Regions from separate parts of the Pantoea sp. UBA4549 genome, predicted to be linked through region 2. Evidence: predicted binding sites of a transcription regulator. Region 2 holds the regulator's gene; each other region holds the start of a gene.
What was found. The regulator PurR, encoded in region 2, represses purine synthesis genes. The targets are predictions, from matches to a motif close to CANGCAAACGTTTGCNTG.
Positions count from the first base shown of each region.

Region 1: a site for PurR is predicted at 6,073-6,090, ahead of B3041_RS11405 (nucleobase:cation symporter-2 family protein). Genes of this name have one in related genera too.
Region 3: a site for PurR is predicted at 6,391-6,408, ahead of B3041_RS06485 (NCS2 family permease). Genes of this name have one in related genera too.

Region 1 covers NZ_DGLH01000011.1:18,282-28,925, reverse strand. Annotated here, with positions in the region: gene gmk (guanylate kinase) at 148-771, shown strand; gene rpoZ (DNA-directed RNA polymerase subunit omega) at 829-1,104, shown strand; gene spoT (bifunctional GTP diphosphokinase/guanosine-3',5'-bis pyrophosphate 3'-pyrophosphohydrolase) at 1,125-3,233, shown strand; gene trmH (tRNA (guanosine(18)-2'-O)-methyltransferase TrmH) at 3,237-3,932, shown strand; gene recG (ATP-dependent DNA helicase RecG) at 3,929-6,007, shown strand; gene B3041_RS11405 (nucleobase:cation symporter-2 family protein) at 6,141-7,529, shown strand; gene B3041_RS11400 (AsmA family protein) at 7,652-9,331, shown strand; gene fabY (fatty acid biosynthesis protein FabY) at 9,381-10,328, opposite strand; gene dtd (D-aminoacyl-tRNA deacylase) at 10,388-10,644, opposite strand, start outside.
Region 2 covers NZ_DGLH01000009.1:564,507-575,150, reverse strand. Annotated here, with positions in the region: gene B3041_RS09375 (MATE family efflux transporter) at 1-704, opposite strand, end outside; gene B3041_RS09370 (riboflavin synthase) at 898-1,554, shown strand; gene cfa (cyclopropane fatty acyl phospholipid synthase) at 1,589-2,737, opposite strand; gene punC (purine nucleoside transporter PunC) at 3,012-4,205, opposite strand; gene punR (DNA-binding transcriptional activator PunR) at 4,315-5,226, shown strand; gene purR (HTH-type transcriptional repressor PurR) at 5,223-6,248, opposite strand; gene B3041_RS09345 (C40 family peptidase) at 6,647-7,435, opposite strand; gene B3041_RS09340 (Grx4 family monothiol glutaredoxin) at 7,788-8,120, shown strand; gene rnt (ribonuclease T) at 8,159-8,842, opposite strand; gene gloA (lactoylglutathione lyase) at 8,951-9,358, opposite strand; gene B3041_RS09325 (alkene reductase) at 9,454-10,551, opposite strand; gene B3041_RS09320 (TetR/AcrR family transcriptional regulator) at 10,594-10,644, opposite strand, start outside.
Region 3 covers NZ_DGLH01000008.1:149,636-160,279, reverse strand. Annotated here, with positions in the region: gene pstS (phosphate ABC transporter substrate-binding protein PstS) at 1-388, shown strand, start outside; gene pstC (phosphate ABC transporter permease PstC) at 474-1,436, shown strand; gene pstA (phosphate ABC transporter permease PstA) at 1,433-2,320, shown strand; gene pstB (phosphate ABC transporter ATP-binding protein PstB) at 2,365-3,138, shown strand; gene phoU (phosphate signaling complex protein PhoU) at 3,153-3,887, shown strand; gene B3041_RS06495 (MFS transporter) at 3,993-5,231, shown strand; gene yieH (6-phosphogluconate phosphatase) at 5,650-6,327, opposite strand; gene B3041_RS06485 (NCS2 family permease) at 6,477-7,790, shown strand; gene B3041_RS06480 (4'-phosphopantetheinyl transferase family protein) at 7,821-8,585, opposite strand; gene B3041_RS06475 (malonic semialdehyde reductase) at 8,767-9,357, opposite strand; gene mnmE (tRNA uridine-5-carboxymethylaminomethyl(34) synthesis GTPase MnmE) at 9,509-10,644, opposite strand, start outside.

The DNA.
Region 1 (10,644 bases), on a different contig from region 2:
CGGCGTTTTACTGTCTGTTACTGCGTGGTTTGCGCCCGTTCGCAGAAAAGAATTGCTTTACCTGCGCGGCAAACGCTGCGTGGTGGCCCTGACCCGTGTATACTGTGCAGGAAATCGACTTCGCTCTTTACTCAATTCAAGATAACCATGGCTCAAGGCACGCTTTATATTGTTTCCGCCCCCAGCGGCGCGGGTAAATCCAGCCTGATTCAGGCGCTGTTAAAGACACAACCGCTCTACGACACACAGGTGTCGGTATCGCATACCACCCGCGACATGCGGCCTGGCGAAGCGCATGGTGAGCACTACTTTTTTGTATCCAAAGCTGAATTTGAAAGCATGATCGCTGAGGATGCGTTCCTCGAGCATGCCGAAGTGTTTGGCAACTATTACGGCACCTCGCGCGCCGCGATTGAGCAGGTTCTGGCCACCGGCGTGGACGTGTTTCTGGACATCGACTGGCAGGGCGCGCAGCAGATCCGCAGCAGAATGCCCGCAGCACGCAGCATTTTTGTCCTGCCGCCGTCGACCGAAGAGCTGGATCGTCGTCTGCGCGGCCGCGGGCAGGATAGCGAAGAGGTTATTGCGCGCCGCATGGCGCAGGCCGTGGCGGAAATGAGCCACTATGCTGAATACGATTACCTGATTGTTAATGATGATTTCGATCTGGCCCTGTCCGATCTGAAAACCATTATTCGCGCAGAACGCCTGCGTATGGGACGCCAGAAAGCGCGTCATGATGCTTTAATCAGCAAACTATTGGCAGTCTGAATTCAGTTTCAGTATTATGCCCAGTCATTTCTTCATCATCTGTGGAGTAGCACACCTATGGCACGCGTAACCGTTCAGGACGCAGTAGAGAAAATTGGTAACCGTTTTGACCTGGTGTTGGTCGCTGCACGTCGTGCACGTCAGATGCAGGTAGGCGGCAAAGACCCGCTGGTTCCGGAAGAGAACGATAAAGCCACCGTTATCGCCCTGCGCGAAATCGAAGAAGGCCTGATCACCAACCAGATTCTGGATGTGCGTGATCGTCAGGAACAGCAAGAGCAGGAAGCCGCTGAGTTGCAAGCCGTTACCGCTATCGCTGAAGGTCGTCGTTAACCGCACTCTGCAGGTCAACCTTGTATCTGTTTGAAAGCCTCAATCAGCTGATTGAAAAATACTTGCCTGAGGAGCAAATCAAGCGCCTCAAGCAAGCCTACCTTGTCGCACGTGATGCTCACGAGGGACAGACTCGTTCCAGCGGTGAGCCTTACATCACCCATCCTGTTGCCGTGGCCTGCATTCTGGCTGAAATGAAGCTCGACCATGAAACACTGATGGCCGCGCTGCTGCATGATGTGATCGAAGATACCCCTGCCACCTACCAGGATATGGAACAGCTGTTTGGCAAGAGCGTGGCTGAACTGGTGGAAGGCGTATCCAAGCTCGACAAGCTGAAGTTCCGCGACAAGAAAGAAGCGCAGGCAGAAAACTTCCGTAAAATGATCATGGCGATGGTGCAGGATATCCGCGTCATTCTGATCAAGCTGGCTGACCGCACGCACAACATGCGCACGCTGGGCGCGCTGCGTCCGGATAAAAAACGGCGCATTGCGCTGGAGACGCTGGAAATTTACAGCCCGCTGGCGCACCGTCTTGGTATTCATCATCTGAAAACAGAACTGGAAGAGCTGGGATTTGAAGCGCTCTATCCTAACCGTTTTCGCGTGATTAAAGAGGTGGTAAAAGCGGCGCGCGGTAACCGTAAAGAGATGATTCAGAAGATCCTGTCAGAAATTGACGGGCGTCTGCTGGAGGCGGGTATTCCCTGCCGCGTCAGCGGTCGTGAAAAGCATCTTTACTCCATCTACCGCAAAATGCATCTGAAAGAGCAGCGTTTTCACTCGATTATGGATATCTACGCGTTCCGCGTGGTAGTGAAAGATCTCGATACCTGCTATCGCGTGCTGGGTCAGATGCACAGCCTGTATAAACCGCGTCCCGGACGCGTGAAAGATTATATCGCCATCCCCAAAGCTAACGGCTATCAATCTCTGCATACCTCAATGATTGGACCGCACGGCGTGCCGGTTGAGGTGCAGATCCGTACTGAAGATATGGATCAGATGGCAGAGATGGGGGTGGCCGCCCACTGGGCCTATAAAGAAGCGGGTGAAAGCGGCACGACCGCACAGATCCGCGCTCAGCGCTGGCTGCAGAGCCTGCTGGAGCTGCAGCAAAGCGCCGGCAGCTCATTTGAATTTATCGAAAGCGTTAAATCCGATCTCTTCCCGGATGAGATCTACGTGTTTACGCCTGAAGGCCGCATCGTTGAGCTGCCAGCCGGTGCGACGCCGGTGGATTTCGCCTATGCGGTACATACCGACATTGGCCACGCCTGTGTCGGTGCGCGCGTCGATCGCCAGCCCTATCCGCTGTCACAGCCGCTCACCAGCGGACAGACCATCGAGATTATCACCGCGCCCGGCGCACGCCCGAACGCCGCCTGGCTCAACTTTGTGGTCAGCTCAAAAGCGCGCGCCAAGATCCGCCAGCTGCTGAAAAACCTCAAACGCGAAGATTCCGTTAACCTCGGGCGTCGTCTGCTGAGCCATGCGCTGGGCGGCAGTAAAAAGCTGGCTGAAATACCGGCAGAAAACGTGCAGCTGGAGCTGGAGCGTATGAAGCTCGCCAGCATGGACGATCTGCTGGCTGAAATTGGTCTGGGCAACGCCATGAGCGTGGTTGTGGCGAAAAACCTGCTGCAGTCCGCTGCAGATGCGGCGCAAAGCAGCAAGCGCAGCAAAAAACTGCCGATCAAAGGCGCCGATGGCGTACTGATCACCTTTGCCAAGTGCTGCCGTCCTATCCCCGGCGACCCGATTGTCGCGCACGTCAGTCCCGGCAAAGGCCTGGTCGTGCACCATGAATCCTGTCGTAATATCCGTGGCTACCAGAAAGAGCCCGAGAAGTTTATGGCAGTAGAGTGGGATAAAGTGACCGATCAGGAGTTCGTCGCGGAGATTAAGGTGGATATGTTTAACCACCAGGGGGCGCTGGCGAATCTCACCGCCGCCATCAACACGGCGGGGTCGAATATTCAGAGCCTGAATACTGAAGAGCGCGACGGCCGCGTTTACAGCGCCTTTATCCGTCTGACTGCTAACGACCGCGTTCATCTGGCAAACATTATGCGTAAAATTCGCGTGATGCCGGATGTAATCAAAGTCCACCGTAACCGTAATTAATGCATGAATGCTCAACGTTTTGCCCGAATTCAGGAAATGCTGGCGCTGCGCCAGCACGATCTTACCGTCTGCATGGAGCAGGTGCACAAGCCGCATAATGTCTCTGCGGTGATCCGCACGGCAGACGCGGTGGGTATTCATGAAGTTCACGCCGTCTGGCCCAGCGTGCGGATGCGCACGATGGTTTCGGCGTCCGCGGGCAGCAACAGCTGGGTAAACGTTAAAACCCATACGCACATCACTGAAGCAGTACGCCATCTGAAAGATCGCGGCATGCAGGTGCTGGCCACCAACCTCTCAGCAAAAGCGGTCGACTTTCGCGCTATTGATTACACCCGCCCGACCTGCATTCTGATGGGTCAGGAAAAAACCGGCATCACTGCCGACGCGCTGGCGCTGGCTGATCAGGATATTATTATCCCGATGGTGGGTATGGTGCAGTCGCTGAATGTCTCTGTGGCCTCCGCGCTTATCCTTTATGAAGCACAGCGCCAGCGGCAGAATGCCGGGATGTATCAGCGTAAGCACAGCCTGCTGGATGAAGCAGAGCAGCAGCGTTTGCTGTTTGAAGGCGGCTATCCGGTTCTCGCACGCGTGGCGAAGCAGAAAGGCCTGCCCTATCCGCAGATCAATATGCAGGGCGGCATTGATGCCGATGCCGGCTGGTGGTCCGCCATGCAAGCCACGGGTCGGAAATGAAAGGCCGGCTGCTGGATGCCATACCGCTCAGTACCCTGACCGGCGTCGGCGCCAGCCAGGCCGCTAAGCTGGCCAGACTTAACCTGTTTACTATCCAGGATCTGCTGCTTCACCTGCCGCTGCGCTACGAAGATCGCACTCAGCTCTATAAAATCAACGACCTGCTGCCCGGTATCTGGGCCACCATTGAAGGCGAAGTGCTGAACAGCGAGGTCACGTTTGGTCGCCGCCGCATGCTGGTGTGCCAGATTAGTGACGGCAGCGGGATTGCTACCCTGCGCTTTTTTAATTTCACTGCCGGCATGAAAAACAGCCTGGCACCCGGTCGCCGCGTTACCGCTTATGGTGAGATCAAGCGCGGGCAGCGCGGTGCCGAAATTATCCATCCTGAATATCGCCTTCAGGGCGAGCAGGGCGGCGCAGAGCTGCAGGAAACCCTGACGCCGGTCTATCCCACCACGGAAGGCATACGTCAGGCCACGCTGCGCAACCTGACTGACCAGGCGCTGACTCTGCTGGAGAGCTGTGCGATTGCTGAGCTGCTGCCGCCGGAGCTGAGCGGCGGGCTGATCAGCCTGCCTGATGCGCTGCGCACGCTGCACCGGCCGCCACCCGATCTCCGGCTCAGCGAACTGGAAACCGGCCGTCATCCGGCACAGAAACGATTAATTCTTGAAGAGCTGCTGGCGCATAACCTCAGCATGCTGGCCGTGCGCGCGGGGGCACAACGTCATCATGCGCTGCCGCTGCCCGCCTGTCATACGCTGGTGGACAGACTGCTGGCCGCGCTGCCTTTCTCTCCGACCGGCGCACAGCAGCGTGTGGTAAAGGAGATTGAGCGCGATCTGGCCAATGACTATCCGATGCTGCGTCTGGTGCAGGGTGATGTCGGCTCCGGGAAAACGCTGGTGGCGGCGCTGGCCGCGCTTAACGTGATTGCCCACGGCAAACAGGTCGCGCTGATGGCGCCGACTGAACTGCTGGCCGAGCAGCACGCGGCGAATTTCCGCCAGTGGTTTGCTCCACTCGGCATCGAAGTGGGCTGGCTGGCCGGCAAGCAGAAAGGCAAAGCGCGCGAAGCGCAGCAGGCGGCAATCGCCAGCGGCCAGGTGGCGATGGTCGTGGGCACGCACGCGCTGTTTCAGGAGCAGGTAAAATTCAGCGGCATGGCGCTGGTGATCATTGATGAGCAGCACCGCTTTGGTGTGCATCAGCGGCTGGCGCTGTGGGAAAAAGGCGAAGAGCAGGGTTTTCATCCCCATCAGCTCATCATGACCGCGACCCCCATCCCGCGTACGCTGGCGATGACCGCCTACGCCGATCTCGACACGTCAACTATTGATGAACTGCCGCCGGGCCGTACGCCGGTGACGACGGTGGCCATTCCGGATACGCGCCGCAGCGACATTATTGAACGCGTAAAAAACGCCTGTCTGGAGGGCCGTCAGGCCTACTGGGTCTGCACCCTGATTGATGAATCGGAGGTGCTGGAAGCGCAGGCTGCCGAAGCGACCTGGCAGGAGCTGCGCGTTGCGCTGCCCGATTTGCGCACAGGCCTGGTGCACGGTCGCATGAAGCCTGCAGAGAAGCAGGCAGTGATGGCCGCATTCAAAGCCAACGAGATCCAGCTGCTGATCGCCACTACCGTTATTGAGGTTGGCGTGGATGTACCCAATGCCAGCCTGATGATCATCGAAAATCCGGAGCGGCTTGGCCTGGCACAGCTGCATCAGCTGCGCGGGCGCGTCGGGCGCGGTGCCGTCGCCTCACATTGCGTGCTGCTTTATAAAGCCCCGCTGAGCAAAACGGCTCAGCGTCGCCTGCAGGTCCTGCGCGACAGCAACGATGGCTTTGTGATTGCGCAGCACGATCTCGAAATTCGCGGGCCCGGCGAGCTGCTGGGCACGCGGCAGACCGGCAATGCTGAATTCAGGGTAGCTGACCTGTTGCGCGATCAGGCCATGATCCCGGAAGTGCAGCGCGTGGCACGCCATATCCATCAATACTATCCCCAACAGGCACAGGCGCTGATTGAGCGCTGGCTGCCGGAAACTGAACGCTACAGCCACGCCTAGGTACCTGTTTCCGCCGCGCCCTGTGCGCCTGCGGAAAAATCACCCAGCGGAAGAGTGACGCCAGCTATGCAAACGATTGCTTTCAGCGGGCAACCGTTTAAAATCGCCACTTTGCTGTTACTGAGAGCCTGTCATGCCTGTTAATCGTGCCGAACCCCTTTCGCCCGCCAGTGCGTCTGCCACGACAAAAAGCGAACTGATTTATCGTCTTGAGGATCGCCCGCCGCTGCCGCAGACGCTGTTTGCCGCCTGTCAGCATCTGCTGGCGATGTTTGTTGCCGTGATCACCCCGGCGCTGCTGATCTGCCAGGCGCTGGGACTGCCGGCACAGGATACGCAGCACATCATCAGCATGTCGCTGTTTGCCTCCGGCGTGGCGTCACTGCTGCAGATCAAAACCTGGGGACCGGTTGGGTCCGGGCTGCTGTCGATTCAGGGCACCAGCTTTAACTTTGTCACCCCACTGATCATGGGCGGTATGGCGCTGAAGAATGGCGGAGCGGATGTGCCCACCATGATGGCGGCGCTGTTTGGCACGCTGATGGTCGCCTCCTGTACCGAAATGCTGCTGTCGCGCGTGCTGCATCTTGCACGCCGGATTATTACGCCGCTGGTGTCGGGCATTGTGGTAATGATTATCGGTCTCTCGCTGATTCAGGTCGGGCTGACCTCGATTGGCGGTGGTTTTGCCGCGATGAACGATCACAGCTTTGGCGCACCTGAAAACCTGCTGCTGGCAGGTGCCGTGCTGCTGGTCATTATTCTGCTTAACCGGCAGCGCAACCCCTATCTGCGCGTCGCATCGCTGGTGATCGCGATGGCGGTGGGGTATGCACTGGCGTGGGGGCTGGATATGCTGCCGGAGAGCGCGGCACCGGTACAGCAGCCGCTGCTGGCCGTGCCCTCACCGCTCTATTACGGGCTGGGCTTTGACTGGAATCTGCTGATCCCGCTGATGCTGGTCTTTATGGTTACCTCGCTGGAGACCATCGGTGATATCACCGCCACCTCTGACGTTTCAGAACAGCCGGTCAGCGGCCCGCTCTATATGAAGCGTCTGAAAGGCGGCGTGCTGGCAAACGGCCTGAACTCCTGCGTATCTGCCCTGTTTAATACCTTCCCCAACTCCTGCTTTGGACAGAACAACGGCGTGATCCAGCTGACCGGCGTAGCCAGCCGCTATGTGGGCTTTGTGGTGGCGCTGATGCTGGTGGTACTCGGGCTGTTTCCGGCGGTCAGCGGCTTTGTTCAGCATATTCCGGAACCGGTACTGGGTGGCGCCACTATTGTGATGTTTGGCACCATTGCTGCCTCCGGCGTGCGCATTGTCTCGCGCGAGCCGCTTAATCGCCGCGCCATCATGATTATTGCACTGTCGCTGGCGGTCGGGCTGGGTGTCTCTCAGCAGCCGCTGATCCTGCAGTTTGCGCCAGAGTGGCTGAAAACGCTGCTCTCTTCCGGTATTGCTGCCGGCGGTATTACGGCGATTGTGCTTAATCTTATTTTCCCGCAGGAAAAATAGCGCAGCAGGCAGGCATCAGCCTGCCTGCTATTTATTCGCATTTTTCGCCAGACAGTTGAGCTGCAACGGTAATTCAGGCATAACAACCACTGACCGGACAACGATCGCGATGGATGAATGCAATGAAATTTCTGGGCAAGTTTTTCCTTACTTTATTACTGCTGATTCTGCTGCTGCTGGTGATCGGTTATGTGCTGGTGCAGACACAGTGGGGCGCCGGCTGGTTTAGCCGTTGGGTAAGCGACAAAACAGCCTGGCATCTCTCCGTCAGTAAAATTGAGCATAACTTCTCCTCTCCTTCGCATATCGTGCTGGATAACTTCAGCTTTGGTCACGACGGCCAGCCGGCGGTTGTCGTGGCTAAACGCATCGATCTTGGCCTGGCGCTGGTGCAGTTCAGCGACTGGCTTCATTTCGACAGCATTGAAATCCATGAAGGGGAGATCAATCTCGCTAATCAGACGCCAGCGACCACGCTGCCGATTCAGGCAAACCGCCTGCAGCTGCGAAATGTACGCCTGGAGAGCCCGCGCACGGCGCTGCCGCTCTCTGCGCGCGGCATTAATGGCGGTATCATTCCATGGAAACCCACGCCCGCCGATATGCTGGGCAGTGACGCACAGTTTCAGATGAGCGCGGCGCAGCTGACGCTGAACGGAGTGGCCGGTGATAACGTGCTGCTGCAGGGCAACGTGGCGCAGCGCCGCCTGCAGCTAACCACAATCGGTGCGGATATCGCACGCGGCTCGGTAACCGGCCGGGCAGAGCGTGACGCCGGGGGTAACTGGAGCATCAATCAGCTGCGCCTGAATGATATCCGCCTGCAGACCAGCAAATCGCTGAATGAATTTCTGCGCCCGCTGCTGACGGCCCCTGCGGTCAGTATTCATCGTCTGGATCTCACCGATGCCCGGCTGCAGGGCCCCGACTGGGCCGTCACCGATCTGGATCTTACGCTGCGGGACATCACCCTGCACAACGGGGACTGGCAAAGCAAAGAGGGCTACCTGGCAATGAATGCAGGTAACTTTATCAATGGCAGCCTGGCGCTGGATGATCCCATTGTTAATGCAGAGTTCTCGCCTGAAGGTGTCAGACTCACGCAGTTCAGCTCGCGCTGGGTTAACGGTATTCTGCGCGCCAGCGGCAGCTGGACGCGCAGCAACCGGCAGCTGACGCTGGACGATCTGGCGGTGGCCGGACTGGAGTATACGTTACCGCAGAACTGGCGCGAGCGCTGGCAGGCCCCCCTGCCCGCCTGGCTTGGCAGCGTGCTGGTGAAGCACGCCACCGCTAATCGTAACCTGATCATCGATATCAACCCGGCGTTTCCTTTCCAGATGACCGCACTGGACGGCTCTGCGGACAACCTGCTGCTGGCGCGTGAACATCAGTGGGGGATCTGGTCAGGCAAAGCAGCTTTTAATGCGGCAGAAGCCACGTTTAACCGTACCGATCTGCGTCATCCCTCAATCGCACTGACGGCAGATGAGCAGCAGATCCAGATAACAGAAATGAGCGCCTTTAACGGCAACGGACTGCTGGAAGCGACAGCAACGGTGGGTCAGAGTGCCGGACGCCCGCTCACACTGAGCCTGAAAGGCCAGGCGGTGCCGGCAAACGTGCTGGAAAACTGGGGCTGGCCGGCCCTGACGCAGAGCGGTAACAGCACGCTGCAGCTGCAGCTTAAGGGTTCGCTGCGCGCCGGTACGCCACTGCGTCCGGGCATTTCAGCAGACCTTTCCGTTACCACCGACGCAGGATCGCTGCAGCAGACCATGCGTAACGGAGAGACAGAGTAATACCGGCCCACCGATCGCGTTGTTGCAAGCGCGATCGGTGCCGACACCCTTAGTTTATCAGCGCGCCAGAGCCACCCGCTTCAAGCGGACCATGCTGATCTGCAGGCAGTACAATATAAACGCCCTCAAATACTGCGCCCGGCTCCTCATTACCATACAGCTCTACTTCCAGCTGCACGCGCGCCTTACGCCCGCGCGCGAGGCGATCGAGATCGCCACTCAGCGAGCCGAGATCGGCGATGGCACCGGGCCGTCCGCTGATCGGTTTGCTGTAGCGGATGTGCGCATCCGCCAGAATAATGGTCCCGCCCAGGTGACGTTCGCGCAGCAGCAGCCAGATCAGTCCCCAGCCGGTCAGCGTGGCCAGTGAAAAGAGGCTGCCGGCAAACAGCGTATGGTGCGGGTTCTGATTGCCGGTCTCCGGCATGGTGGTAACAAATTTCTGTCCGGTATATTGCAGAATGCGCACGCCCATTTTTTCACTCAGAGGAATGTGCTCATACCACGCCTGTTGCAGCTGACCGCACCAGTCGGCGCGGTGCAGAATGTCATCCAGCGTCACCACCGGTTTAATCATCAGAAAATGACGCAGCGGCGTGGTCTGCGGTGCCGTAATTTCACCCTGATTGATAAAACCCAGCTTGGCAAAAAACTCCACGGCGTCTTCGCGCGCGCTGCAGGTTACGCGCTTGGCGCCCTCCTGGCGTGCAACGGACTCCAGCGTCATCGCCACCAGCGTACCCAGCCCCTTGCCCTGTACCGACGGGTGCACGGCCAGAAAGCGAATAGCCGCTTCGTTCTCGGCATTGATATAGAGGCGGCCTGCAGCAACCGGCTTGCCCTGCTCATCCACCACCATCTGATGATGCGCCAGCGCATCCCAGGCGTCACGTTCTGAGCCCTGTGGCTGGCGTAGCGGCTTGCGCAGCATTTCCCAGCGGAACTGGTAATACATGTCCAGCTCTTCAGCCGTCTGCGGCACTCGAAGATGATACATAAAATGGTTCTCCCGTTCGGAGCCTGCGTGGCCGATCGCCTGTCGCCCGACTGCCGATCTCACACCTGCAACCAGAAAGTGACCGGACCGTTATTTACCAGTGAAACCTGCATATCCGCCGCAAAGCGACCGCAGGCGGTGGTGATACCGCTGGCCCGGCAGCAGTCGCTAAAGACGTTATACAGTCGCTCCGCTTCGGCCGGTGCGGCTCCCCCGGAAAATGAGGGACGCATGCCCTTACGGGTATCTGCTGCCAGCGTAAACTGCGAAACCACCAGCACGCTGCCGCCAGCCTGGTGCACATTCAGATTCATTT
Region 2 (10,644 bases):
AGAATGGCACGCGAGGGCGCTGACCAGCGGGAGGCCATGCGAATATCGCGCATCGCCGGCATCCGCTGGAGCCAGAAGCGCATAACCAGGAACATCACCCAGTAGACTGAGGCGGTGGCCACACCGCATCCCACGCCGCCGAGACGCGGCATACCAAAATGGCCATAGATAAAGATGTAGTTCAGCGGGATATTGGTCAGCAGCCCGAGAAAGCCCAGCAGCATGGCGGGTTTGGTTTTAGACAGGCCGTCGCACTGGTTACGAGCCACCTGGAAAAAAAGATAGCCCGGCGCGCCCCATAGCAGCGCATGCAGGTAACCTTCCGCTTTTATCGCCAGACTGGCGTCAATATCATGCATGGCGCGGATAAGATAGCCCGCGTTCCATAGCACAATCATAATCACAAGCGCCACGGCCAGCGCCAGCCAGTAGCCCTGACGCACCTGCTCAGCAATGCGTTCACGTCGTCCGGACCCGTTGAGTTGCGCAACGGCAGGCGTCAGTGCCAGTAGCAGACCGTGACCAAAAAGAATGGCGGGAAGCCAGATAGAGGTGCCAACAGCAACGGCGGCCATATCCGTGGCGCTTACCGCACCGGCCATAACGGTATCTACAAATCCCATCGCAGTCTGGGCTACCTGAGCGAGGATCACCGGGATTGCGAGGGTCAGCAGCTGACGCGCTTCTGTTAAATACTTCTGCACGTATCACCTGTTTAATTAAGAGAGAGCGGGAGACTATTCCCGGCGAATGCGCGCTCAGTGTAGCCAGAGCCTGCATGCGGAACAAACGATGATAACAAATTTATTTGTCTTTTATGCAACCATTGCGCATGCGCAAATTAAGTTGTGCTGGCAGGCTGTGATAAGCTAAGACAAACGCGTGGAGAGGATAGTTATGTTTACGGGTATCGTGCAGGGTGTGGCGGAAATTGTCGCCATTGAAGAGAAAGAGCTGTTTCGCACTCATACTGTTCGTCTTGATGCAGCTCTGCTGCCAGGGCTGGAGCTGGGCGCGTCTGTGGCGCACAACGGCTGCTGCCTGACTGTAACGGCCATCGAAGGCGATCGGGTCAGTTTTGATCTGATTAAAGAGACGCTGCGCATTACTAATCTGGGCGCGCTGCAGGTGGGTGACAAAGTCAATATCGAGCGTGCGGCTAAGTTCAGTGATGAAATTGGCGGGCACCTGATGTCGGGTCATATTATGACCACTGCGGAAATCTGCAAAATTATTCAGTCGGAAAATAACCGTGAAGTCTGGTTCAGACCGCAGGATGCCGGGCAGATAAAATATATTCTGCGTAAAGGTTATATCGGTATTGATGGCATCAGCCTGACGGTCGGCGATGTGACAAAAACCAAATTTTGCGTTCACCTGATCCCGGAAACGCTGGAGCGCACCACGCTGGGAAGCAAAAAGCTGGGGCATAAGGTCAATATCGAAATCGATCCCCAGACGCAGGCAATTGTGGATACCGTTGAACGCGTTATGGCGCAGCGCGAAGCAGACCTGATTGCTGCGGCAACCTCACCGGGCGGTGCGGCAGAATAACCTTTGTAAAAGGCGCGCCATGCGCCTTTTTCATCTAGCGCGCCACGCGCAGCCCGCCTTCATAGCCGTGACTGAACACAACCTGCCACAACTGAATGTCCCGGGCGCGAAAGGCGCCAGCACACGCGTTAAGGTAATAGCTGAACATCCGCCTGAAGCGCTCATCGTAGCGGGCAGAGAGCTGCGGCCACGCGGCCTGGAAACGCGTATGCCACGCCATCAGCGTGGTGTCATAATCGGTCCCGAAGTTGTGCCAGTCTTCCATAATAAAATAAGGCTCACTGGCGTCCGCTATCTGTCGCACGGATGGCAGGCAGCCGTTCGGGAAAATATATTTATCGATCCACGGATCTACGCGCATATCGGTCCTGACCGCCCCGATGGTATGCAGCAGAAAAAGGCCACCGGGTTTCAGATTGCGATTCACCACTCTGAAGTAAGTCGCATAATTTTTCGGGCCGACATGTTCAAACATGCCCACGGAAACAATGCGATCAAACTGTAGTGCAAGATCGCGATAATCCTGCAGCAATATTGTGACGTCCAGGCCGGCGCAGCGCTGCTGTGCCATTTTCTGCTGCTCCTGAGAGATAGTGACGCCATATACGCTGACACCGTAGCGGCGGGCAGCAAACTCCGCCAGCCCGCCCCAGCCACAACCGATATCCAGCAGAGACATGCCGGGTTCAAGCTGCAGTTTGCGGCAGATCAGATCCAGTTTTGCTTCCTGCGCCGCATCCAGCGTTTCCGCATGATGCCAGTAGCCGCAGGAGTATTGCATAAACGGGTCGAGCATCAGGCGGAAGAGGTCGTTACCCAGATCATAGTGCGCTTTGCCAACCTGCCAGGCGCGCTTTTTTGATTGCAGATTGGTGATCCGGGCTGCGGCGATGCGCAGGGTATCTTTGAAGTGGTGCGGCAGCTGCTGATCAAGATGATGCCTGAGCGCGCGATGAAAAAACATATCCGGTCGTTCACACGTCCACCATCCATCCATGTAACTTTCGCCCAGACCCAGGGAGCCTTCCTGCAGTACGCGCTTAAAAAAGTCAGCGTGATGTACCTGAATATCCCACGGTCGTGAACCATTAACGCGAATATCTGCCTGTTCAAGTAACTCCCGGACGATACGGAACCACGGATTCTCTTCGGGACTTACCGCTTCTGCACATGATGAACTCATAGCTTCTCCATCACCTTGTAAACGTGACCTGTGAAACAGGAGGGTCTGCATCAGGTCTGTGAAAGAACGCAGGGTCGTGCCGTGCGCAGCTAAACCACATTAACAGAGGTATGAATAGTCCGGATTTGCGCGAGGCGCAGTCGTCTGGCCACACGCAGGCACCGTCCCGGAAATACCGGACGCGCTTTTATTGTTTTAACAGACAGACAAGCCAGTGACCCGCAGCGCGACTGCGCGGGCGGGTCACTGTCAGGTAAAATAGCGCGAGGCCGGCTCAGGCGTTCTCTTCGCAGGGATGGGGGATGTCAGCGGATTTTACTGTCGCACGCTGCCAGATGAAGCCCACCCAGGCAAGAACCACCGTACTTACCATTACCAGCGTAGTGTGATAAAGCGCCTGCTGCAAACCCGCTGAGACAATCAGACTGGCAAGGAAGCATAAGCCAAGCTGCAGCAGATTCTGTAAACCCGCTGCTTTACCGCTGGCATGCGGGAACGGCGCCAGCGCGCTGGCAACCACAATCGGGTAGATAGCGCCGTTTGCCAGAGCCATACCGCAGAAAGGCAGCAGCAGGGCAAACAGCGACGGGGCGGGCTGCAGCGCAACCGCAAACAGGCTCACAATGCTCAGGCTGTAAATCAGCAGCAGCCACGGCAGCAGCTGCGCACCCTGAAAACGATTAAGCAGCGCACGACAGCCAAAACCGCCAATCAGAAAGGCAATCGTCTGCGGCACATAGCTAAGTCCGATATCTGCCGGGGTTAAGCCTGCCGCCGCCAGAATAAAGGGTGAACCTGTCAGCCAGGCAAAAAAACTGGCAGAGCAGGCGGAGTAAATCAGGACATTGCCGCTATAGGCGCGGGTTGCCAGCAGCGCCAGCCAGCCAGGCTGATCGCCGCGCGCTGCAGGAGAGATTCGCGGCGAGCGGAGCTTAAGCGTCCCAGCCAGCAGCACCAGCGTAATCAGCGTCAGCACCAGGAAGATAGTACGCCAGTGAAAATGGCTCATCAGCCAGGCGCCCAGCAGCGGAGCCAGAGCGGGAGAGAGCGCAACCAGCGGCATGATAGTGGCAAACACTTTATTGGCCTGCGCTTTAGGGTAGCGATCGATAACCAGCGCCTGCCAGCTTACGGCGGCGGCGCACACGCCCACGGCCTGAATAAAACGCAGTGCCAGCATCAGCCAGACGTTGTCTGCCCACAACATGGCCAGACAGCTCAGGGCAAATATCGACAGGCCAGCCAGGAGAACCGGTTTGCGGCCAATACGGTCAGAGAGTAATCCCCAGCCTACCTGCGCACAGGCAAAGCCCGCCAGAAACAGGCTCAGACTGGCGCTGATAACACCCGGTGCGGTGGCAAAGTCACGCTGCATGTCGCTGAATGCAGGCAGATACATATCCGTGGCAAGAAAGCCGAGCATGCTCAGCAGCGCCAGATAAGGCAGAAATCCTTTTGAAGACATCACTATTTTTCTCATTTGGCAGGGAAACGCGAAGGAGTGTAAAAGGGTGCAGTCAGCTTTGTGAAACGCTAATATTTGCAGAGTGCTGTTAAATTTTTTGAAGGCAAAAAATATGTGGTCTGAATATGCGCTTGAGGTGGCAGATGCCGTGGCTCGCACCGGAAGTTTCAGCGCGGCGGCACAGGAACTGCACCGCGTGCCTTCTGCCATCAGCTATACCATCAGGCAGCTGGAGAGCTGGCTTGCCGTGGAGCTGTTTGAACGCCAGCATCGGGAGGTGATCCTGACGCCGGCAGGCGAGCATTTTGTGCGTGAAGGGCGCTCTGTTATCAAAAAAATGCTGGCGACGCGACGTCAGTGTCAGCAGCTGGCCAACGGCTGGCGCGGCCAGCTCAGTATTGCCGTAGACTGCATTGTTAAGCCGCAGCGCACGCGCCAGCTGGTTAAAGATTTCTATCGCCATTTTCCCGATATGGAGCTGATCATCAGCTATGAGGTGTTCAACGGCGTATGGGATGCGCTCGCCGACGGCCGGGTTGACGTGGCCATTGGCGCCACGCAGGCGATCCCGGTCGGCGGGCGCTTTGCTTTTCAGGATATGGGTGCCCTTAACTGGCGCTGCGTGGTCAGTCCGGATCATCCGCTGGCGCAGAGCGCGCATCCTGATGAAGAGGCGCTGCGCGCATGGCCGTCGCTGGTGCTGGAGGATACGTCGCGCGCACTCCCGCGTCGTATGACATGGACGCTGGATAATCAGCGCCGGCTGGTGGTGCCGGAGTGGGAAACCGGGATCGACTGCCTGCAAGCTGGCCTGTGCGTGGGGATGATCCCGGGACATCTGGCGCGACCGCTACTGGATAGCGGCGCGCTGGCAGAACTGATCCTGCCGCAGCCTTTTCCGGACAGCCCCTGCTGCGTCAGCTGGGCCGGGCAGCGGGCATCACCGGCACTGACGTGGCTGCTGGCTTACCTGGGTGATGCTGAGACGCTAAACCATGAGTGGCTCAGCGAACGCCGCGCTTAGCGGCGATAGTCGCGAAACGGACCGTCCCCGACAGAGCGACGCTCAATCAGACTGGGCTGAACTTCAATCGTTTGCGGCTCTTCGCGTTTGCTGGTGATGCGATCCAGCAGCATCTCCAGCGCTTTCTCGCCCAGCTGCGCTTTAGGCTGATGCACCGTCGTCAGCGCCGGCGTAAAGTAGCGGGCATTGCGCACATTGTCATAGCCGATCACCGAAATATCCTGCGGAACGCGCAGGCCCATCTCATCGGCGGCGCAGATCGCGCCCATTGCCATGATATCGCCGCCGCAGAACACAGCGGTAGGGCGCTGCTTCTGGCTCAGGATCTGCTGCATCGCCTGATAACCCGATTCAGGCTCAAAATCGCCCTGTACGATCCACTCGGCACGCACCGTGATACCCGCTTCATGCATCGCCTGTAAAAAGCCGGCGTGCCGTCCGCCGCCGGTATTACGCTCCAGCTGACCCGGAATCGCGCCAATATCGCGATGACCACGCTCGATCAGGTAACGACCGGCCAGATAGCCGCCCTGGAATGCGTTATCCTGTACGGTATCAGTAAAATCACCGCGTGAAGCGCCCCAGTCCATCACCACCATCGGGATATTACGATTCTCTTCCAGCATCTGAAGCAGATCGTCCGGATACTCAGAGCACATCACCAGCAGGCCATCGACCCGTTTTTGCGCCATCATCGACAGATAGGCGCGCTGCTTTTGTAAGTCGTTATGCGCATTGCCCAGTATCAGCGTATAGCCCTGAGCGAAGCAGTGATTCTCAATTGCTTCAATAATTTCAGCAAAGTAGGGGGCTTCACTGGAGGTTGCCAGCAGACCCAGCGTCTTAGTGTGATTGACCTTCAGGCTGCGGGCGACAGCGCTGGGAGAATAGTGCAGCGCTTTAATTGCTTCCCACACGGCATTACGCGTCTCTTCAGCGACAAAGCGCGTTTTATTGATGACGTGCGAAACCGTGGTCGTTGATACGCCAGCGCGTTTTGCCACATCTTTAATTGTTGCCATGAAAATGGACCTCTTAAACCTATCGCAACTTTATGATAAGTATAGTGTTAAACGTTTGCGTCTGCGCAGGGTTTTCTGCCCGATTTCAGCATAAAAATGGCTGATTTAAGGCGAGTAATTAACCGTGGCAGATAATGACAGCAGCGTGCGCAAAAGGTGTTGCGCAACGAAAGGCGGCGATTCTAGCAAGGTGAGGGTCATAAAACGAGATGTTTACCTGCGGCCAGGCGAAAATAATTCTATTCCGGCGATAGATACGAAAGCGTGTGGTGCAGGCAGAAAGCGGCAACGGAGACTTCAGGCGCAGTGCGGCTGCTGATAACTGCCGTGACCTTGCGGCTGTGCCGGCGTGAAGCGCGAATGCGTTACGCCGTGCGGTTCTGCGTGTTGCGCAACCGTTAGCGAATGGTTTTAGGGGTCATCATACGGCGTGCGCCAACATAATGTTTCTGCCAGTAATCTTCACCCAGCGCGCTGATCTGAATATCCTTGCCGGTGCGCGGCGACTGAATGAATTTGCCGTTACCCAGATAAACGCCAACATGATCGGCGGTCCCGCGATTATTGATGCGGAAAAACACCAGATCGCCTTTCTCCAGCATTTCACGCTTGATGGGGGCAGCGTCGCGCAGATGATACATTTCATTAGCCGTACGCGGCAGTTTAAAACGAACCAGATCTTTATAGGCGTACCAGACCAGACCACTGCAGTCGAATCCGGTAAGCGGAGAGGTGCCACCCCACTGATAAGGTTTGCCCAGCTGGCCCATGAGCTTAGTCATGGCGGTTTCACGTGCTTTCTGATAGCGCAGGCGGTGAGATTTACTGAGCCTGACACCGGTCAGCGTATCGGTGGTCTCTTCTGCTGCCACTGTTTTCCGGCTGGTACGCTGATGACCATATTTTTTACCGGCAGAGGGTGCAGCCCCTTTTTTGCGGGCGGTGCGTGTAGTGGCAGAAGGCTCTGCGGGGAGGTTTTTTTTGGTTTTAACTTTTTGTACAGGCGTGACGCGTGTTTTTTTAGCCGACGTTTTAACCGGGCGTCGTTTGCGGCGCTCATCATCGCGCGCGCTCTTTTTCTCCGCTTTCTGCAGGCTGGCGTTAACCGGCTTGTGCGGTGAAGCAGCGGCCACGTTAAAAAACAGCTGAGCAAAAGCCAGTATGAAAAGCGTAATCAGTAAACGCATAGTCCGGTTACAGGTTCGGCAGACTGCAGAAGCAGACCGCGGCAATATTAGAAAATTCTGATCAGCGATCAGCGCCGGATTGATTCTAATCCACTTTTTTTACAAAAGGTAAGGTCTTTTTTATTAAATAGCTCATAGTAGTGGCTGTGTAGCAAAAATGAGCAGTTTCAGGTGTTTAACACAGCAGGTTTATTGCTAATCGTGTATTAATACACACTTCGTCATACGCCTGGGGCAACAAACTTAACAAACATGGCGATTCAGGCTGCAACGAGACAAATTCCCGTTTTCAGTCACGGGACGAAGTCGCTACAATAAACAAACACGAAGTGAAGAATTAAGGAAGGCAAAAATGAGTACTGTTGAAAAAATTCAGCGCCAGATCGCAGAAAATCCGATCCTGCTGTATATGAAAGGATCGCCAAAACTGCCAAGCTGCGGCTTCTCGGCTCAGGCTGTGCAGGCGCTCTCTGCCTGTGGTGAACGCTTCGCGTATGTCGATATTCTGCAGAATCCCGATATCCGTGCTGAAATGCCAAAATACGCTAACTGGCCAACCTTCCCGCAGCTGTGGGTGGATGGGGAGCTGGTCGGTGGCTGCGACATCATCGTTGAGATGTTCCAGCGTGGTGAACTTCAGCCGCTGATCAAAGAAACCGCTGAGAAACACAAAGAAGCGGAATAAAGCAAAAGGCCGGCGCTATGCCGGCCTTTTTCATTATCTTACTCTGCCGCGCTTTCGCCGGGCTCGTCACCTTCAGCTTCAGCATCGTTTAGCGCCAGCGGCCAGCCGCCCAGACGCTTCCAGCGATTAACCAGCTCGCAAAACAGCATTGCCGTCTGCTCTGTATCATACAGCGCCGAATGCGCCTGCGTGCTGTCAAAATCAATACCTGCCGCCTTGCATGCTTTTGCCAGTACCGTCTGTCCCAGCACCAGCCCGCTCAGCGCCGCCGTATCAAAGGTGGCAAACGGATGGAAAGGGTTACGTTTCAGGCTGGCACGCTCAGCTGCCGCCGTGACGAAGCTGTGATCAAAATTGGCATTGTGCGCCACAATAATCGCCCGGTTGCAGCCACTCTCTTTAAGGCCTTTACGCACCTGTTTAAAGATGGCGTGCAGCGCCTCATATTCGCTTACTGCACCGCGCAGCGGGTTCGAAGGATCGATACCGGTAAACGCCAGCGCTTCAGGATGAAGAAGGGCACCTGCAAAGGGTTCAATGTGGAAATGCAGGGTCTCGTCACGCTGCAGCCAGCCATCCTCATCCATTTTCAGGGTCGTGGCGGCAATCTCCAGCAGCGCATCCGTCTGCGCATTAAAACCGGCGGTTTCGACATCAATAACTACCGGATAAAAGCCGCGAAAGCGTTGGTTAAGGGCGTTCTGGGCGTTCGATTCAGACATCAGGATCTCATAGCAGTGAAAAGGGCAGCGCGCATTATGGCAAAAAAGGCGGGAGGGTGCAGCAGATGAGAAAAACCAGCCCGCAAATTTGCGGGCTGGCGTCAGGCATCAGTTACCGAGACCATGACCGGCATGTTTGTTTTCAATCAGCTCAATTTTATAGCCATCGGGATCTTCAACAAACGCAATGATGGTACTGCCACCTTTCACCGGACCCGCTTCACGGGTTACGTTTCCGCCTGCACTGCGGATGCGCTCGCAGGTGGCTGCGACATCGTCTACGCCCAGTGCGATGTGACCATAAGCGTTACCGAGGTCATATTTCTCTGTGCCCCAGTTATAGGTCAGCTCAATGACTGCACCTTCGCTCTCTTCGGTGTAGCCAACAAAGGCCAGCGTATATTTATATTCTGCATTTTCACTCTGACGCAGCACGCGCATACCCAGTACGCGGGTGTAAAAGTCAATTGAGCGTTGCAGATCGCCAACGCGTAACATGGTGTGAAGTAAACGCATAATATCCTCTTTTCGAAATAGTCAGATTTTGACGCAGAAACAGTGCAAGTATAGCGGGTAACGGGGCTGCCGCATCGCTGTGCGGCAGGTGTCAGTTACAGTGTCGGATAGTCGATATACCCTTCCGCACCGCCGCCGTAGAAACTTTCCGGACGCTGCGGATTAAGCGGAGCATCCTGCTGCAGGCGTGCAACCAGATCCGGATTGGCAATAAAGTCGCGGCCAAACGCCACGGCATCAATCAGACCGCGCGCAATCAGATCATCCGCTTTTTCCACGCTATAGGCGCCGGCACCGATGATCACACCAGGGAAAGCCGCGCGAACTTTTTCACGGAACGCATCAGTGTAAGGCTTGCCACCCGCCCAGTCTGGCTCAGAAAGGTGCAGATAAGCCAGGCCGCGTTTGCCCAGTTCGCTGATATACCAGAGCGCCGCTTCTTCTTCATCCGGGCCATTTTCCAGGTTCTGAAACGCCCCGACAGGTGAAACGCGGATCCCGACGCGATCGGCAGACCAGTTTGCGATGGCTGCATCCACCACCTCCAGCGCAAAACGGCCGCGCTTCTCAATCGAGCCGCCATACTCATCGTCGCGCTTGTTCGAGTCAGGCGACAGGAACTGGTGCATCAGATAGCCGTGCGCCGAGTGCAGTTCAAGCAGGTCAAAGTCAGCTTCGCGGGCATTGGCTGCGGCCTGTCCGAAATCCTGCACAATCTGTTTGATTTCATCAACGGTCAGTTCGCGCGGCACTGAGGTCTCTTCGCGATAAACGCTGCCATCAGCGGCACGCAGCGAGGTGCGGGTTCCGGCAGGCAGGGCAGAAGGCGCAACCGGGGCATTGCCCTCTGGCTGCACGCTGTAATGCGAGATGCGGCCGGTATGCCACAGCTGGACCGCAACGTGACCCTGAGCAGCGTGAATGCCTTCGTTGATCATTTTCCATGCATCAATCTGCTGCTGCGTATGCAGGCCCGGTGCGCCCGCGTAGCCTTTGGCCTGAAAAGAGACCTGCGTCGCCTCAGTAATAATCAGGCCTGCTCCGGCGCGCTGCTGATAATACTCAGCCATCATAGGCGTAGGAATGTCACCCGGTTCAATGCTGCGCAGTCGCGTCAGCGGTGCCATAAATACGCGATTAGGAACGGTAATTGCACCCACTTTCAGCGGGGAGAATAGCTGTTTACTCGCCATGTTACTTCCTCTATTAGACTGGTCGTCTATAAATATCAGTTTTTAAAATTGCGGGCCGTTAAGCCACTGTTCGATAGTGCTGAGTGCCAGATT
Region 3 (10,644 bases), on a different contig from region 2:
CGAATATGCCTATGCGAAACAGAATAACCTGACCTACACCAAACTGCTGGATGCGGATGGCAAGCCGGTGGCCCCGAGCGAAAGCAGCTTTGCCAACGCCGCGAAAGGCGCTGACTGGAGCAGCTCGTTTGCCCAGGATCTGACGTTCCAGAAAGGTGACGACGCATGGCCGATCGCCTCCACCACTTTTATCCTGATTTACAAAGATCAGGCCAATGCGGAGAAGGGCGCAGAAGTGCTGAAGTTCTTTGACTGGGCCTATAAAGGCGGCAGTAAAACCGCAACGGCGCTGGATTATGCAGCGCTGCCGGAGAGCGTGGTGACGCAGATCCGCGCGGCATGGAAAGCGAATATCAAAGACAGCAGCGGCAAAGCGCTCTGGCAGTAAGCCACTGTCAGACTCGGCGGCTGGCTGAGTATTCCGGGGGCGGCTATCTGGCCGCCCTGCATATCCTCTGAGAACCGAGAATTTTATGGCTGCTACCAAGCCGACATTCAAAGCACCGGGTAAGCAAGGCGACATGATTTTTGGCGCACTGGTCAAACTCTCTGCGCTGATTGTCCTGCTGCTGCTGGGTGGCATTATTGTCTCCCTGATCGTCTCTTCCTGGCCCAGCATTCAGAAGTTTGGCTTCGCCTTTCTCTGGACCAAAACCTGGGATGCCCCAAACGAAGAGTTTGGCGCACTGGTGCCGATTTACGGCACGCTGGTGACCTCCCTGATCGCACTCATCATCGCGGTACCGGTAAGCTTCGGGATCGCGCTGTTTCTGACCGAGCTGGCACCCGGCTGGCTGCGTCGTCCGCTTGGCACCGCCATTGAGCTGCTGGCGGCCATCCCGAGCATTGTTTATGGCATGTGGGGTCTGTTTATCTTTGCGCCGCTGTTTGCAGAATATTTTCAGACGCCGGTCGGCAACGTCATGGCTAACATTCCCATCGTCGGCACGCTGTTCTCCGGCCCGGCGTTTGGTATCGGTATCCTGGCCGCAGGCGTCATTCTGGCGATTATGATCATTCCCTATATCGCTTCGGTGATGCGTGACGTTTTTGAACAGACGCCGGTGATGATGAAAGAGTCCGCATATGGCATCGGCTGCACCACCTGGGAAGTGATCTGGCGCATCGTGCTGCCGTTTACCAAAAACGGCGTTATCGGTGGCGTAATGCTGGGACTGGGGCGTGCGCTGGGAGAGACCATGGCGGTGACCTTTATTATCGGTAACACCTACCAGCTCGACAGCGCTTCGCTGTTTATGCCCGGCAACAGTATTACCTCAGCGCTGGCTAACGAGTTTGCTGAAGCGGAGTCGGGCGTGCATGTCGCTGCGCTGATGGAGCTGGGTCTGATCCTGTTTGTCATCACCTTTATCGTGCTGGCGATCTCGAAGCTGATGATCCTGCGGCTGGCCAAAAGTGAAGGGGCCCGTTCATGACCGCTATAGAAATGCAGAGCCGTACTGAGCTGGAAGCCTCGCGCCGTAAAATGCAGGCGTGGCGCAGTACAAAAAATAAAATCGCCCTGACGCTGTCGCTGCTCACTATGGCGTTTGGCCTCTTCTGGCTGATCTGGATCCTGTTCACCACGGTGACCAGGGGCGTCGACGGGCTAAGCTGGTCGCTGTTTACCGAGTCGACGCCGCCGCCCAATACCGCTGGCGGCGGGCTGGCAAATGCGCTGGCGGGCAGCGGCCTGCTGATTTTCTGGTCCACCTTTTTTGGTACACCGCTGGGCATTATGGCCGGGATCTGGCTGGCGGAGTATGGCCGTAAGAGCTGGCTGGCAGAGGTGATCCGCTTTATTAACGACATCCTGCTCTCCGCGCCTTCTATTGTGGTCGGACTGTTTGTTTACACCATTGTGGTATCGCAGATGCAGCACTTCTCCGGCTGGGCAGGCGTTGCGGCGCTGGCGCTGCTGCAGATCCCGATTGTGATCCGTACCACCGAGAATATGCTGCGGCTGGTGCCGGACAGCATGCGCGAAGCGGCATACGCGCTGGGCACGCCGAAGTGGAAGATGATCTCAGCCATTACGCTGAAAGCGTCGGTCTCCGGCATCATTACCGGCGTACTGCTGGCAATTGCGCGTATCGCCGGTGAAACCGCCCCGCTGCTGTTTACCGCGCTCTCAAATCAGTTCTGGAGCACTGACATGATGCAGCCGGTGGCTAACCTGCCGGTCACTATCTTCAAGTTCGCCATGAGCCCGTTTGCCGAATGGCAGAGTCTGGCGTGGGCAGGTGTACTGATCATTACGCTGTGCGTGCTGCTGCTGAATATTGTTGCCCGCATGATCTTCACCAAAGGCAAACACTAATTTTCCGGCGCGGCTCTGGCGGCGCTGCATAAGAGAGATAAGCAATGAGTATGGCAACCCCTTCTGCCGGTAAAATCCAGGTGCGCAATCTGAACTTTCATTACGGTAAATTTCACGCGCTGAAAGATATCAATCTGGATATTGCCCGAAATCAGGTCACCGCGTTTATCGGCCCGTCAGGCTGCGGAAAATCCACGCTGCTGCGCACGTTTAATAAAATGTATTCGCTCTATCCGGAGCAGCGTGCAGAGGGTGAAATTCTGCTGGATGGCGACAATATCCTCGCGTCACACCAGGATATCGCCCTGCTGCGCGCGCGCGTCGGCATGGTGTTTCAGAAGCCAACGCCGTTTCCGATGTCAATTTATGACAATATCGCCTTCGGCGTGCGTCTGTTTGAGAAGCTGTCGCGCGCGGATATGGATGAGCGCGTGCAGTGGGCGCTGACCAAAGCCGCGCTGTGGAACGAAACCAAAGACAAGCTTCATCAGAGCGGTTACAGTCTTTCCGGCGGGCAGCAGCAGCGTCTCTGCATCGCACGCGGTATCGCCATCCGGCCGGAAGTGCTGCTGCTGGATGAGCCCTGCTCGGCGCTGGACCCTATCTCCACCGGCCGCATCGAAGAGCTGATCACCGAGCTTAAGCAGGATTACACCGTGGTGATTGTGACGCACAATATGCAGCAGGCCGCCCGCTGCTCCGATCATACGGCGTTTATGTATCTTGGTGAGCTGATTGAGTTCAGCGACACCGATACGCTGTTTACCAAACCCGCACAGAAGCAGACTGAAGATTACATCACCGGTCGTTACGGCTGATTCAGGAGAGACCCATGGATAATTTAAATCTTAATAAACATATCTCCGGTCAGTTTAACGCCGAGCTGGAGCACATTCGCACGCAGGTGATGATCATGGGCGGCATGGTGGAGCAGCAGCTCACTGACGCCATTACCGCCATGCATAATCAGGATGCGGAACTGGCGCGCCGGGTGATTGAGGGCGACCAGAAGGTCAATATGATGGAGGTGGAGATTGATGAGGCGTGCGTGCGTATTATCGCCAAGCGTCAGCCCACCGCCAGCGACCTGCGGCTGGTGATGGCCATTATCAAAGCGATCTCTGAGCTGGAGCGTATTGGTGACGTGGCGGAGAAAATCAGCCGCACCGCGCTGGAAAAGTTTGGTCAGCAGCATCTGCCGCTGCTGGTCAGTCTGGAGTCGCTGGGCCATCACACGGTGCAGATGCTGCATGACGTGCTGGATGCGTTTGCGCGCATGGATCTCAGCGCCGCCATCACTATCTACCGCGAAGATAAAAAAGTGGATAAGGAGTACGAAGGCATCGTGCGCCAGCTGATGACCTACATGATGGAAGATCCGCGCACTATTCCCAGCGTGCTGACCGCCCTGTTCTGCGCGCGCGCCATTGAGCGAATCGGCGACCGCTGTCAGAATATCTGCGAAATCATCTTCTATTTTGTTAAAGGGCAGGATTTCCGCCATGTTGGCGGCGACCGGCTGGATGAACTGCTCTCCGGCGACGACGGCAGCAACCGGCCCTCCTGATTATCCTTTCCGGCTGCCGGCGCGGCAGCCATTACCATTTCTGATTGGTCACTCCGCCGCCCGCTCTTTATACTTGGCGCACTTTTTTTCGCCAGGTACTCTTTTATGTCCCTTTCCCGCTCTGCTAAACCTGCCGTAACGCCGGCTAAAGCGATGCTGGCCGCAATCAGCGGCTACGCCATGGATGGATTTGATCTGCTGATCCTCGGTTTTATGCTGCCGGCCATCAGCGTATCGCTGGTACTCGACCCGTCGCAGGCGGGCTCGCTGGTGACCTGGACGCTGATTGGTGCAGTGATCGGCGGCATTCTGTTTGGTCATCTCAGCGATCGCTTTGGCCGGATCCGCATCCTGACCGTGACGATACTGATGTTTTCCCTGTTTACCGGTCTGTGCGCGGTGGCGCAGGGCTACTGGGATCTGCTGGCGTACCGGACCCTGGCCGGGGTGGGGCTGGGCGGTGAATTTGGTATCGGTATGGCGCTGATCGCCGAAGCCTGGCCGCAGGAGAAGCGCAACCGTGCATCGGCCTGGGTCGGCATCGGCTGGCAGCTCGGCGTCCTGCTGGCTGCCTTTATCACGCCGCCGCTGCTCAGCGTAATTGGCTGGCGCGGCATGTTTCTGGTGGGCATGCTGCCTGCGCTACTCTCCTTTGTGCTGCGGCGCAGTATGGGTGAGCCGGAGAGCTTCACACGGCAGGTAAAAAGCGTACCGGCACTCTCATTTACAGCCCGTATAAAAATGCTGTTTGCTGACCGTGCCACCCGCAAAGCGAGCCTGGGCATTTTTATCCTCTGCTCGGTACAGAACTTTGGCTACTACGGTCTGATGATCTGGATGCCGAGCTATCTCTCCTCCAGCTTTGGTTTCAGCCTGACAAAATCGGGACTGTGGACCGCGGTGACCGTAGTGGGTATGACCCTGGGGATCTGGCTGTTTGGCGTGCTGGCCGATCGCTTCGCCCGCTGGAAAATTTTTCTGCTGTACCAGTTCGGTGCCGTGGCGATGGTGGTGGTGTATGCGCAGCTACGCGATCCGACGATCATGCTGTTTACCGGCGCCATCATGGGGATGTTTGTTAACGGCATGATTGGCGGCTATGGCGCGCTGATCTCCGATACGTTTCCGCCGCAGGCGCGTGCCACCGCGCAAAATGTACTGTTTAACCTCGGGCGCGGCGTTGGCGGTTTTGGTCCGCTGGTGATTGGCGCGCTGGCTACGCAGATTTCATTTACCGCGGCCATTACGCTGCTGGCGCTGATTTATCTGCTGGATATTTTCGCCACACTGTTTCTGCTGCCGAAGAAGCAGAGTAATGAGGACTCGCTGGGCGCAATAGGCTGATAGCCTGCGCGCACGCCAGGGACGCATAAATGCGCCCCCTACAAAACATTGCAGGGGCGGCATTAGATGCATCCGCAGGGGCGGCATTTATGCCGCCCTGGTGTAAGGCGGTGCCGCCCGGGTCATCAGGCGATGCACGGCGTCTCATGCCAGGGGCGCATAAATGCGCCCCCTACAAAACATTGCAGGGGCAGCATTAGATGCATCCGCAGGGGCGGCATTCATGCCGCCCTGGTATCAGGCGATACCGCCCGGTTCATCAGGCGATGCACGGCGTCTCATGCCAGGGGCGCATAAATGCGCCCCCTACAGAGCATTGCAGGGGCAGCATTAGATGCATCCGCAGGGGCGGCATTCATGCCGCCCTGGTATCAGGCGATGCACGGCGTCTCATACCGGGGGCGCGTGAATGCGCCGCCTACAAAACATTGCAGGTGGATACCAGCGTCCAGCCGCGTGCCTGCCACAGCGACGGTAGCTGCGCCATATCATCAAACCGCGTTACCAGCGGATGATCGATTGCGGGATTATGCGCATCGGCGCAGTAATAAAACACCGGAATACCTGCGGCAATGCCGGCGCGGGCGCCCGCTTCGGAATCATCCACCAGAATGCAGCGGTCGAGCGGCACCTGCATCTGTTCTGCGGCGTGAAACATCAGCTGCGGATCGGGTTTCCATGCCTGAATGTCATAGCCGCTGTAGAGGCGATCGGTAAACCACGGCAGCATGCCGGTGAGACCCAGCGAATGCTGCATTTTCTTTACCGGTCCGTTGGAAACCACGCACATCGGAACGCGGATTTGCGCCACCAGCGCCGCCGCACCGCTGATCGGCTGCAGCTCTTGCTCAAACAGGCGTGCGACTTCGGTGCGATAGGCGTGCTCCACCTCTGTTACCGGCAGCGCCTGATGATACTGTTCGCTGATGTCGCGAATAATGTCGTAAAGCTTCACGCCTTTATACCGTTCAAACATCTGCTGCAGCGATAGCGTAATGCCATAGCGCGCAAAAGTATTCACATAGCCCTGCGTGCAGAGCATTTCGCTGTCGACCAGCGTGCCGTCACAATCAAAGAACACACATTCCACTGTCATTGCATTCTATCCTTTTGATAACTGTTCAGCTTTTACTCTAGCCTGGATTACGCCAGGCAGCAGCAGGCAACCGGTTGCGAAAATTCCGTGTTTTACCGCGATAAAGCCTATAGGATACGCGGCGATAAATTTTTCAGCGGAACAGCAAAATGAAGACTCAGGGCCTGCTGCAGCGCATATTTAAACTGCAGGAACACGGGACCACGGTACGCACTGAAGTGATTGCCGGGTTCACCACTTTTCTGACGATGGTCTATATCGTCTTTGTTAACCCGCAAATCCTCGGCGCTGCCGGTATGGATACCCAGGCGGTATTTGTCACCACCTGCCTGATTGCCGCCTTTGGCAGTATCCTGATGGGGCTGATAGCAAACCTGCCGGTTGCGCTGGCACCGGCGATGGGTCTGAACGCCTTTTTCGCTTTTGTGGTAGTCGGTGCAATGGGGTATTCCTGGCAAATAGGGATGGGCGCCATTTTCTGGGGCGCGCTGGGACTGCTGATTCTGACGCTGCTGCGCGTGCGCTACTGGATGATAGCCAATATTCCGCTCTGCCTGCGTACCGGGATCACCGCCGGTATTGGCCTGTTTATCGCAATGATGGGGCTGAAAAATGCCGGCATCATTGTGCCAAACGCGGAAACGCTGGTGGCGGTCGGTAATCTGACGTCGCACAGCGTGCTGCTGGGGGCGCTGGGCTTTTTCATTATCGCTATTCTGGCATCGCGTAATATTCATGCGGCGGTGCTGGTCTCTATTGTGGTCACAACCAGCATAGGCCTTGCGCTGGGTGACGTCAGGTTCACTGGTTTCTTTGCGCCGCCGCCGTCAATCTCGGCGGTAGTGGGTGCGGTGGATATTAAAGGCGCGTTCAATATCGGTATGGCAGGCGTGATCTTCTCCTTTATGCTGGTCAATCTGTTTGACTCGTCCGGTACGCTGATTGGCGTGACGGATAAAGCGGGCCTGACCGATGAAAAAGGAACGTTTCCGCGTATGAAGCAGGCGCTGTATGTGGACAGCATCAGCTCCGTCACGGGGGCGCTGGCCGGTACGTCATCGGTGACAGCCTATATTGAGAGTTCGTCAGGGGTTGCCATTGGCGGCCGTACCGGGCTGATGGCGGTTATTACCGGCCTGCTGTTCCTGCTGGCGATATTCCTGTCGCCGCTGGCGGCGATGGTGCCGGGCTATGCGGCAGCGGGTGCGCTGATCTATGTCGGCGTACTGATGACGGCATCGCTGTCGCGCGTACGCTGGGACGATCTTACCGAAGCGGTACCGGCCTTTGTCACCGCGGCGATGATGCCGTTCAGTTTCTCAATTACGGAAGGGATCGCGCTGGGCTTTATCGCCTACTGCGTGATGAAGCTGGGAACCGGACGCTGGCGTGAAATCAGCCCCTGTGTCGTGGTGGTTGCGCTGTTGTTTACACTGAAAATCGCGTTTATCGACGCGCACTGACGCTCCAGGTGGCCTGGGTGGCCACCCGCTTCAGAGCTGTCGCATCTCCTGCTGTCCGGCGATACGCTCGCCGGGCAGGCTGGTCAGCCGCAGCGTATGCGAATCCATGTTCGGCTTATTCATTTCAATATCACGCAGCGCAACCCACTGCTGCTGCTGCGCGTCAATCTCCCACAGACGCAGATGCTCTGTGCCAGGTGAAAGTGCACATGACCAGACCAGCGTCGGCTCGGCGTCGCAGATGGCCTGAATATCGGGAAATACCGTGGACCGCAACCGGCCTGACGCCGGATGAAGCCGCAGCGAAGAGAGGCCCCGATCTGCTTCATCGGTCAGCTTGAGAACGCTCTGGCGCAGCGTCCAGATTTGCGTTGCTGCCTCCATAAAATCCTGCTGCGCGTTGATCCACGCTTTTTCACCGGAAGAGAGCTCCTGCATCAGCGCTTCCTGCGTCTGCCGGCTGTGCGCGCGCACAATCTCCATATCCAGTCCGGCACGCCCGCCTTCTTCCGCCAGCAGCACGCCGGTGATATGGCCTGTATAGGAGATGCTGAAATCAGGCAGGGCCGGGTCGGCAAAGCGCGGACGCCCGCTGTTGCTGACGCTCAGCTGCGGCAGCTGATCAATGCCGTAGATCCGCAGCATCAGCTGTGCCAGCAGTTCGCGGGCAGCCAGAAAACGCCCGCGTCGCCGGTCGGGCAGACGGGCTGCGCTATCCAGCACATCCGGGGGGATCCGTGAAGTCGTTACCGGCAGGGGCGTGGTGCCCGTCCAGCGCACAAAATGACCAGCCATCTGTCGCTCCGTGAAAATGGGCGAATAATCATCAGTGGCATTGTAAGAATTTTCTTAGATGTTTGCATCCGGCTTTCCCTGAAGAACGGTAAATTCAGATAAGACTGAATATCAGCGCGGAATAAGGCGGGACAGAAACTCTGCCGGACCGACCGGCAGAGCGCAGACGGACTGCCGGCTTTCAGGCAAAGGCGGTGGCTTCATCGAAACTGAGTCGCGTCAGGCGCGGATGCAGTTTACCTGCCTCACCGTAGCCAAGATTGATCAGCATGTTAACCTGCCATTTGCTTTCGCTGAAGAAAGCGGCATTAACTTTGGCGGGATCAAAGCCGGACATCGGACCGGCATCCAGACCGAGCGAACGCGCGGCAAGGATCATGTAGCCTGCCTGCAGGCTGCTGTTACGGAACGCGGTCTCTTTTGTCAGCTCCGGGCTGCTGGTAAACCAGTTGCGCGCGTCACCAAACGGAAACAGTTTTGGCAGCTGCTCAAAAAATTCCGGATCCCAGGCGACAATCACCGTTACCGGTGCCGACATGATTTTGTCCACGTTGCCTGAAGAGAGGGCGGGCTTCAGCTTTGCTTTGCCTTCCGCCGAGGTAACAAACACAAAGCGGCCCGGCGAACAGTTAGCAGAGGTCGGGCCCAGTGCTGTCAGGGTATAGAGCTCCCGCAGCAACGCCTGTGAAACCGGCTTATCCTGCCAGTGGCTGTGGGTGCGGGCGTCAGTAAACAGCGCATCAAGCGCCGCGCTGTCGAGCGGTGTACTCATGTTTCTCTCCTGTTCAGGCTGCGGCGCAGGCCCGGTTTTTAGCATGAATAATAGAGGCTGCGTTTAACGCAGCCTTCATCGTTATACTGCAAAGGAGAAAGGGTGCCAAATAACAAAGATGTATGATCGACCGGCAAAGAGCGGTACGCGCTTATTTCCCGATGCAGAAGCTGGAGAAAATACGGCCCAGCAGATCGTCAGAGGTAAATTCGCCGGTGATTTCACTCAGCGCCTGCTGTGCCAGCCGCAGCTCTTCCGCGAGCAGCTCTCCCGCCCACGCGCCCAGCAGCTGCGCTTTTCCCTGCTGCAGATGTGCGGCGGCACTCTCCAGCGCCTGCAGGTGGCGGCGGCGCGCAAGGAACCCGCCTTCCATATTTCCGGCAAAGCCCATGCTCTGCTTCAGATGATCTCGCAGCGTTTCCACGCCGTCGCCGGTCCGGGCTGAAAGGCGGATCAGCGCATGGCCGTTTGCCTCACTCAGTCCCAGGGTCTCACCGGTCATGTCCGCTTTGTTACGCACTACGGTAATGGGCAGCGCCGCCGGTAAGCGCGCGACAAAATCGGGCCAGATAGCCGCTGCCTCGGTAGCGTCCGTGGTTGTACCATCCACCATAAACAGCACCCGATCGGCCTGTTCAATCTCCTGCCAGGCGCGCTCAATGCCGATGCGCTCCACTTCATCGCTGGCTTCACGCAGTCCGGCGGTATCAATGATGTGCAGCGGCATTCCATCAATATGAATATGTTCGCGCAGAACATCGCGCGTGGTGCCGGCAATGTCAGTGACGATAGCCGCTTCGCGTCCCGCCAGCGCATTCAGCAGGCTCGATTTACCTGCGTTCGGGCGCCCGGCAATCACCACTTTCATGCCTTCACGCAGCAGGCTGCCCTGACGCGCTTCGGCGCGTACGCCATTCAGGTCGCCGATCACCGCATTAAGCTGCGCTTCAATCTTACCGTCGGAAAGAAAGTCGATCTCCTCATCCGGAAAGTCGATGGCGGCCTCGACATAGATACGCAGATGGGTCAGCGCTTCCACCAGCGCATTCACGCGCTGTGAAAATACACCCTGCAGCGAGTTCACCGCCGAGCGCGCCGCCTGCTCCGAGCTGGCATCAATCAGGTCGGCAATCGCCTCGGCCTGCGCCAGATCGAGCTTGTCATTCAGAAACGCACGCTCAGAAAACTCACCCGGTTGCGCAATGCGCAGGCCGGGCAGGGCGACAATGCGTTTCAGCAGCAGGTCGAGGATCACCGGTCCGCCGTGACCCTGCAGCTCCAGGACAT